3 regions of the Streptomyces sp. NPDC000594 genome follow, and region 2 is predicted to be linked to each of the others. Evidence: riboswitches for the same ligand, from Rfam matches in the RefSeq annotation. Region 2 holds a riboswitch; each other region holds the start of a gene.
What was found. Region 2 has a riboswitch for cobalamin ahead of ABT354_RS00930 (prenyltransferase/squalene oxidase repeat-containing protein). Riboswitches for the same ligand answer to the same signal wherever they lie in the genome.
Positions count from the first base shown of each region.

Region 1: linked by a shared signal. The riboswitch ahead of metE (5-methyltetrahydropteroyltriglutamate--homocysteine S-methyltransferase) and the one ahead of ABT354_RS00930 (prenyltransferase/squalene oxidase repeat-containing protein) in region 2 are both predicted to bind cobalamin.
Region 3: linked by a shared signal. The riboswitch ahead of ABT354_RS23075 (DUF4430 domain-containing protein) and the one ahead of ABT354_RS00930 (prenyltransferase/squalene oxidase repeat-containing protein) in region 2 are both predicted to bind cobalamin.

Region 1 is NZ_JBEPCY010000011.1:92,856-95,110, reverse strand. It holds gene ABT354_RS17755 (GNAT family N-acetyltransferase) at 1-412, opposite strand, end outside; cobalamin riboswitch at 510-731, shown strand; gene metE (5-methyltetrahydropteroyltriglutamate--homocysteine S-methyltransferase) at 890-2,255, shown strand, end outside.
Region 2 is NZ_JBEPCY010000001.1:291,940-294,194, forward strand. It holds gene ABT354_RS00925 (hypothetical protein) at 1-753, opposite strand, end outside; cobalamin riboswitch at 877-974, opposite strand; cobalamin riboswitch at 1,046-1,166, shown strand; gene ABT354_RS00930 (prenyltransferase/squalene oxidase repeat-containing protein) at 1,292-2,255, shown strand, end outside.
Region 3 is NZ_JBEPCY010000017.1:83,719-85,973, reverse strand. It holds gene ABT354_RS23080 (S8 family peptidase) at 1-592, shown strand, start outside; cobalamin riboswitch at 691-824, shown strand; gene ABT354_RS23075 (DUF4430 domain-containing protein) at 952-1,440, shown strand; gene ABT354_RS23070 (hypothetical protein) at 1,584-1,826, shown strand; gene ABT354_RS23065 (hypothetical protein) at 1,883-2,255, opposite strand, start outside.

The sequences.
Region 1 (2,255 bases), on a different contig from region 2:
GTACCCGTACACCGTCGCCGGTCTCCGGTACCCCGGCCGGCGCCCGGTCCGGGTCGAGGACCATCAACGGGTGCTCCCGTACGGTGAGTCCGGCCTCCTCGGCGGCGGCGCGCAGGGCGGGGGTGGTCTCGGCGACCCATTCGAAGCTCTCCGGAACGCCGAGTTCCCGCTGGCGGGCCCGGACCCGGGCCACCGCGTCGGCCGTCACCGCGCCGACCGCCACCACGTCAGCCGTCACCGAGCCGGGGCCGGTGAGCGTGGGCCGGGCGTAGTAGGGCCAGCCCGCGCCCTCCCGGACGAAGAGGGTGAGCGGTCCCAGCTCCTCGGCCCGCGCGTTGGAACGGGGCACCGTGTCGTAGTAGTTCTCCAGCTCGACCAGGAGGGCCGCACCGGTTTCATGATCCCATCTCATGGGCCCATCCAAGCAGCACGGTCCCGACCCGGCGGTTCCCCCACAGGACATCATCCGCATTCTGGACATGGCTCCCCGCTGGGGGAAACGGCACCGTAAGCTGACCGGTGCAGCTGGTTCGCCCCGTCCGCCAGACGGGCTGCGTCGTAAGAGGGAACCTGGTGGGAATCCGGGACTGCCCCGCAGCGGTGAGTGGGAACGACCGCCGTCATACGCACTGGGTCCACAGGGATCTGGGAAGCGACGGCCAGTAGGTGTCCGCCGGTCCCCGGTGGATGTGCCCGCGAGTCCGAAGACCTGCCCGTTGCCCGCACGCGGACGATTCCGCGCGCGGATATCCCGGTGACCTCGAGGGCGGGTCGGCGACACCAGACGGAGGACCGTGCCATCGCACACGGGCCCGTCCGGTCCGTCACCCCTTCGCGCTCTCGTCCCGTCCCCGGGATCTCAGGGATTCATCTCGCGAAGGAGATCTCCGTGACACCGAAGTCCGCAGCCGCGGCAGCACAGGCCACCGTGTACGGCTACCCCCGTCAGGGCCCGAACCGGGAGCTGAAGAAGGCAATCGAGGGCTACTGGAAGGGCCGGGTCACCGCCGACGCCCTCCGGGCCACCGCCGCCGAACTGCGCGCCGCCACCTGGCGCGACCTCGCCGGGGCCGGCGTCCACGAGGTGCCCACCGGCGACTTCTCGTACTACGACCATGTGCTGGACACCACCGTCATGGTCGGCGCGATCCCCGAGCGGCACCGGGCGGCCGTCGCCGCCGACGCCCTCGACGGCTACTTCGCGATGGCCCGCGGCACCCAGGACGTGGCGCCGCTGGAGATGACCAAGTGGTTCGACACCAACTACCACTATCTGGTGCCGGAGCTGGGCCCGGACACGGTCTTCACCGCCGACTCCACCCAGCAGGTCGCGGCGGTGACCGAGGCCCTGGCGCTCGGGCTGACCCCGCGGCCGGTGCTGGTCGGCCCGGTCACCTATCTGCTGCTGGCCAAGCCCGCCCCCGGGGTGGCCGCCGACTTCGACCCGCTGACCCTGCTGGACCGTCTGCTGCCGGTGTACGGGGCCGTCCTCGCCGATCTCCGGGCCGCCGGTGCCGCATGGGTCCAGCTGGACGAGCCCGCCCTGGTGCAGGACCGCACCCCGGCGGAGCTGAACGCCGCCGCCCGCGCCTACCGTGATCTCGGCGCCCTCACGGACCGTCCGCGGCTGCTGGTCGCCTCCTACTTCGACCAGCTGGGCGAGGCCCTGCCGGTCCTCGCCAAGGCACCCGTCGAGGGTCTCGCCCTCGACTTCACCGAGGCCGCCGCCGCCAACCTGGAGAAGCTGGCCGCCGTCGGCGGGCTGCCCGGCAAGCGGCTGGTCGCCGGAGTCGTCAACGGCCGCAATATCTGGGTCAACGACCTGGAGAAGTCTCTCGCCACCCTCGGCACCCTGCTGGGGCTCGCGGACCGGGTCGATGTGGCCGCCTCCTGCTCGCTGCTGCATGTCCCGATCGACGCCGCCGCCGAACGCGACATCGACCCGCAGATCCTGCGCTGGCTCGCCTTCGCCCGGCAGAAGACCGCCGAGATCGTCACCCTGGCCAAGGGCCTCGCCCAGGGCACCGACGCCATCCGGGGCGAACTCTCCGCCAACCGGGCCGCGCTCGCCTCCCGCGCGGCCTCCCCGATCACCCGCGACCCGGCCGTCCGGGCCCGTACCGGGGCGATCACCGACGCGGACGGCCGCCGCTCCCAGCCCTACGGCGAGCGGACCGTCGCCCAGCGCACCCGCCTCGGGCTGCCGCAGCTGCCCACCACCACCATCGGCTCCTTCCCGCAGACCGACGAACTGC
Region 2 (2,255 bases):
GAGGAAGGTCCGCGCCGCCACCACGTCCGGGTCGGTGTTCGGCACCCCCGCCGCGCAGAGCGCCGCCATCGACGCCCCCGTCATATCGATGTCACTGGGGGCCGCCAGCTGGGCCGGATTGCCCTCGGCCTTGCTGTAGTTCCACCCGCCGTCGTTGTGCTGATTGGCCCGGATCCGGGTCACCGCGCGGTTCAGCACCGCGGCGGGCACCCGCTGCGCACCGGTCTGGGTCCGCGCCCCGGCGAGCGCCAGCGCGGCGAAGACCGTGCCGTTGTACGAGGCCGAGGGGCCGAAGTAGCCGGTCTCGGCGGTCTGCCAGTAGCTGTAGATGTGCGCGATCAGATTGCGCGAGGCCGACACCCGGGCCGGGTCGATGCCCGCCGCGTACGCGTTGAGGGTGGCCCGCTCGAACTCGGTGACCGGCGGGGTGGGGGAGGCGGGCCAGCCCGCGGAGGAGAGCAGATTGCGGTAGACGGTACGGGCGTTCTTCGTGGTGTCGCCCCCGGGCGCCACATCGGCGACGGCGGTGCCCGCGGCGGCGAAGGCGCTGAAGGCCCACTCGCCGGAGAGCCCCGGGCCCGCGTACGAACCGTCCGCCGCCTGAAGGGTCTTGAGGTAGGCGACACCGTTGGTGGTGGAGGTGGCGATCTGGGCGGGTGTGGAGGTGGCGGTGGCGTTCGGCGCCAGCAGCGCGAGCGCGCCGACGGCCGCCGGAAGGGCCAGGGCGAGTCTGCGGACGGAGGGACGTGACATGGCCTGCTCCTGGGATGAGGGACGCCGGCCACAGCGCCCCGCCCAGGTGCCGGTACGGGGGAGCGCGGAGTCCGCCGTCCGGAACGCGTGGTACGGCTTCCTGTACGGATGTGCCTGCCGCATGGGCATTCGGGCTCGGGACGGCTCCCCGCCGTCCCACACCGCTGCGCGTCAGCCCCGGATTCCCACCGGATTCCCCCATGGACAGCGAAGGACGCTACCTGACCTGGGCGATCACCGCCAGCATCGGGAACGGGGGAGGCCCGGCGACGGGTGCCTTGACGCCCCGCTCAACACCGTGTTCCAATCCGGCTGTTGAGAACACTCCACACCAGGGGAAGCCGGTCGAAATCCGGCGCTGACCCGCAACCGTGGGCCCGTGCGAGCGGGCGAGCCGGACTGCCTGGAGCGGAGAGAGAACGGAACGAAGAGCGCCGTCGTGGACTGCGGCGTGGTCCATCATGGCCGCCCGGAGGCGCATCGCCCGGGTGGCCTGCTGCCACGCCTGTCTCCACCCGGCCGATACGGGGGGCCACGGGTGGATACCGGACAGCGGCGTGCGTACCGTCGGGCGGCGGCCACCGCCCCCGCGCGAACCCTGCTCTCCCTGCTGATGGCCGCACTGCTGGCGACCGCCGCCGGAGCCGTGCCCGCCACCGCCGCGCCCCGGTCCGCTCCCCCCGGGGCGACCGCCGCCGAGGAGTGCACCCCCACCCGGGGCGCCAGGGTCGCCGTCGACTTCGGGGTCTTCGGCGGACCGGTCCGCGTCGGCTGCGACACCACCCCGACCACCGGCTACGAGCTGCTGCGGGACACCGGCTTCCGCACCACCGGCACCCAGCACGACGGCGCCGGGTTCCTCTGCCGTATCGGCCATCCCGCCGTGAACTCCGGCACCCAGTACCCCACCCCCCAGGACGAGGACTGCCTCCTCACCCCCACCCCCGACGCCTACTGGTCCTACTGGGTCGCCTCCCGGGGCGACGACGACTGGACCTACAGCCGCTACGGCGCCATGACCCGGGAACTCAGGCCCGGCGATGTCGACGCCTGGGTCTTCGGCGGCACCGATGTCGCCGGTGGCAAGGGACGGCCCGACTTCACCCCCGATGAGATCCGGGGCGGCGACGGCGGACCCGGTGAGACCCCCGTCCCCGACCCGCCGGTCGCCCGCGCCGAGTTGAAGAAGGCCGAGAGCTGGCTCACCGGCAACCTCCAGGGCCGGGACCATGTGGTCCACGACGGCACCACCGAGCCCGACCGGCTCCGTACCGCCGACACCGCCTTCGCGCTCGCCGCGACCGGTGGATACGGCCCCGTCCTCGAACGGCTCACGGCCCATCTGCGCCGCCACGCAGGCCCGTTCGCCTATCCGAACGGCGTGGCCGCCGCGCCCGACCCCCGGGCCGCCGCCCGGCTCGCGCTGCTCGCCGAGATCACCGGTGCCGACGCCGCCGACTTCGGGGGACACGACCTCCCCGGCGATCTGATCCGGCACCGGT
Region 3 (2,255 bases), on a different contig from region 2:
CTTCCGCGAGGGCAACCGCATCCATCTGGACCTGGCGTTCTTCACCGACGGCAGGGGGCATGCGACGCACTCGGTCGCCTCTTCGGCGAAGGCCGCCCTGTACCGGGGGACCACCGGCGTCGGCGAGGTCGACTTCCTCCGCGGGGAGACCTTCACCGTCGGTGCGGAGCCGGCCGAGTACACCCTGACGGCCTCGGCGGTACGGGACAAGAAGGTGTCCCGGGTGGCGAGCCGGATCGACGCCGGCTGGACCTTCCGGTCGGAGCGGCCGGCCCGGGGGACGGTGGCCGAACTGCCGGTCTCCTCGGTCCGCTTCTCGCCGAAGCTGGCGCTCGACAACACCACCCCGGCGGGCAAGCGGCTCACCGTCCCGGTCACCGTCGAGGGCCCGGCGGCGGGCAAGGGCTTGAAGTCCCTGACCGTCTCCGTCTCCCATGACGGCACCACCTGGAAGAAGGTGCCGGTCAGCCAGGGCGCGATCACGGTCACCAGCCCGGCCAAGGGCAAGGCGGTCTCGTTCCGCGCGCAGATCGTGGACACCCGGGACAACCGGAGCACCATCACCGTCCACAACGCCTACCACGGCAGGTAGGCACCCCTGCGGCCCCGGTGGGAGCGGTTCGCGCCGCTCCCGCCGGGGCCCGATGGCCAACACCCCTTGGCGTGGCGGGTATTCGACCGTACGATGCGTCTGCCCGGCCACCACCGGGCCACAACCGAATGGCTGTGCGAACGGGGGAAGCCGGTGGGATTCCGGCGCTGACCTGCAACCGTGTGCGGCGCGTGCCGCGAGTCGGGATGCCCGTCGCATGGCATGCCCACGCTTCCACTGCCACGGTCTGCGGTGCGACAGCCCTGTGCGCTCCGTGCGTGTCCGCCCCGGGGCGGACGGTGCGGGCCGCCCGTCAGGGCCGTGCCCCGCCGGACCCGGTCCGGTCAGAAAGGCACTCCATGCTCCTCAGCACGACCCGCCGCGCCGCTGTCACCACGGCCGCCCTGAGCCTCGCCCTCACCGGTCTCGCCGCCGCGCCCACCGCGCAGGCCACGCCGAACACCAACGCACCGGTCACGGTCCGGCTCACCGTGCAGGGCCCGAACGGGGCGCTGTTCCAGGGGAAGATCAGGACCAAGGGCCACGAGGTGACCACCGCGAGCGGCGGGACCCACCGGTGCGACGGCACCAACAACGGCGCCCACCTCTCGAAGGTGCCCACGCCGACCGCCGCCCTGGACGACGCGGCCCGTAAGCACCACTTCACCTGGGACGGCACCTGGTACGCCGCGTTCGACGACTTCTCCGTCGACACCATAAAGAACGTCAGCGGCGGTGGCAGCGCCTACTGGAGCATCGCGGTCAACGGCACCCCCACCCCGGTCGGCGGCTGCCAGTTCAAGCTGAACACGGGCGACCGGGTCTCCTTCACCTGGACCTCCTTCTGAGGCCGGGCTCCGGGTCGCGGAGCCCCGTTCAACAGGAATGTGCACGTCCTGTTGAACGGGGCGAAGGCTGACGGGAAGCTTCAGGCCGGCCACCGGCGCGTCGGCGCCGGTGGTGCCCGGTGAGCAGAAGGAGGCCCCTCGTCATGTCCCTACGTACGGTGTTCGCCACCGTCGGCGTGGCCGTTTCGCTGATGAGTGCCGGAGCGCTGGCCGCGCAGGCCGCGCCACGACCGGCCCCCTCGGGGGCCACCGCCTGGGTTTCCATGGGTACGCACCCGTCGTACGCGAGCTGTGTGGCGACGGGCACCCATCTGGTCAACATCTGGCTGATCCTCGACTTCAGATGTGACACCTATCCGCCGTACACCCTGTACGGCTTGAAGTAGCGGGTCGGCCCCTTCCCCGGTGGTCCGGGAAGGGGCCGGTTCCTCGCGGGTCGTGGTCAGGGCCGGACCCGTACGACACCGGTGGCCGTCGTCTCCGGGCCCGAGCCGTCCGCCGGGCCGGCGGTCAGCCGCCAGGTGTAGGCGCCGGTCGCCACCGGGGTGCCCGTGCCGGAGGTGCCGTCCCAGTCGACCCGTACCGCGCTGAGGGTCTTCCCGCCCGTCCAGGTGCGGACGGTCCCACCGGTCGCGCGGTGGGTGAGCGTCACCCGCCAGGACGCCGCCGGCCTGGAGAGCCACCAGGCGGCGGCCCACTCGCCGGTGCCGTTCCGCGCAAAGGTGCGCGGCGCGGCGGTGCGGGCGACGCGCAGCGGGGAGACCGCGTGCTGGACCGCGCTGACATGGATGGTGTCGTCCGTGCCGACCCAGGCG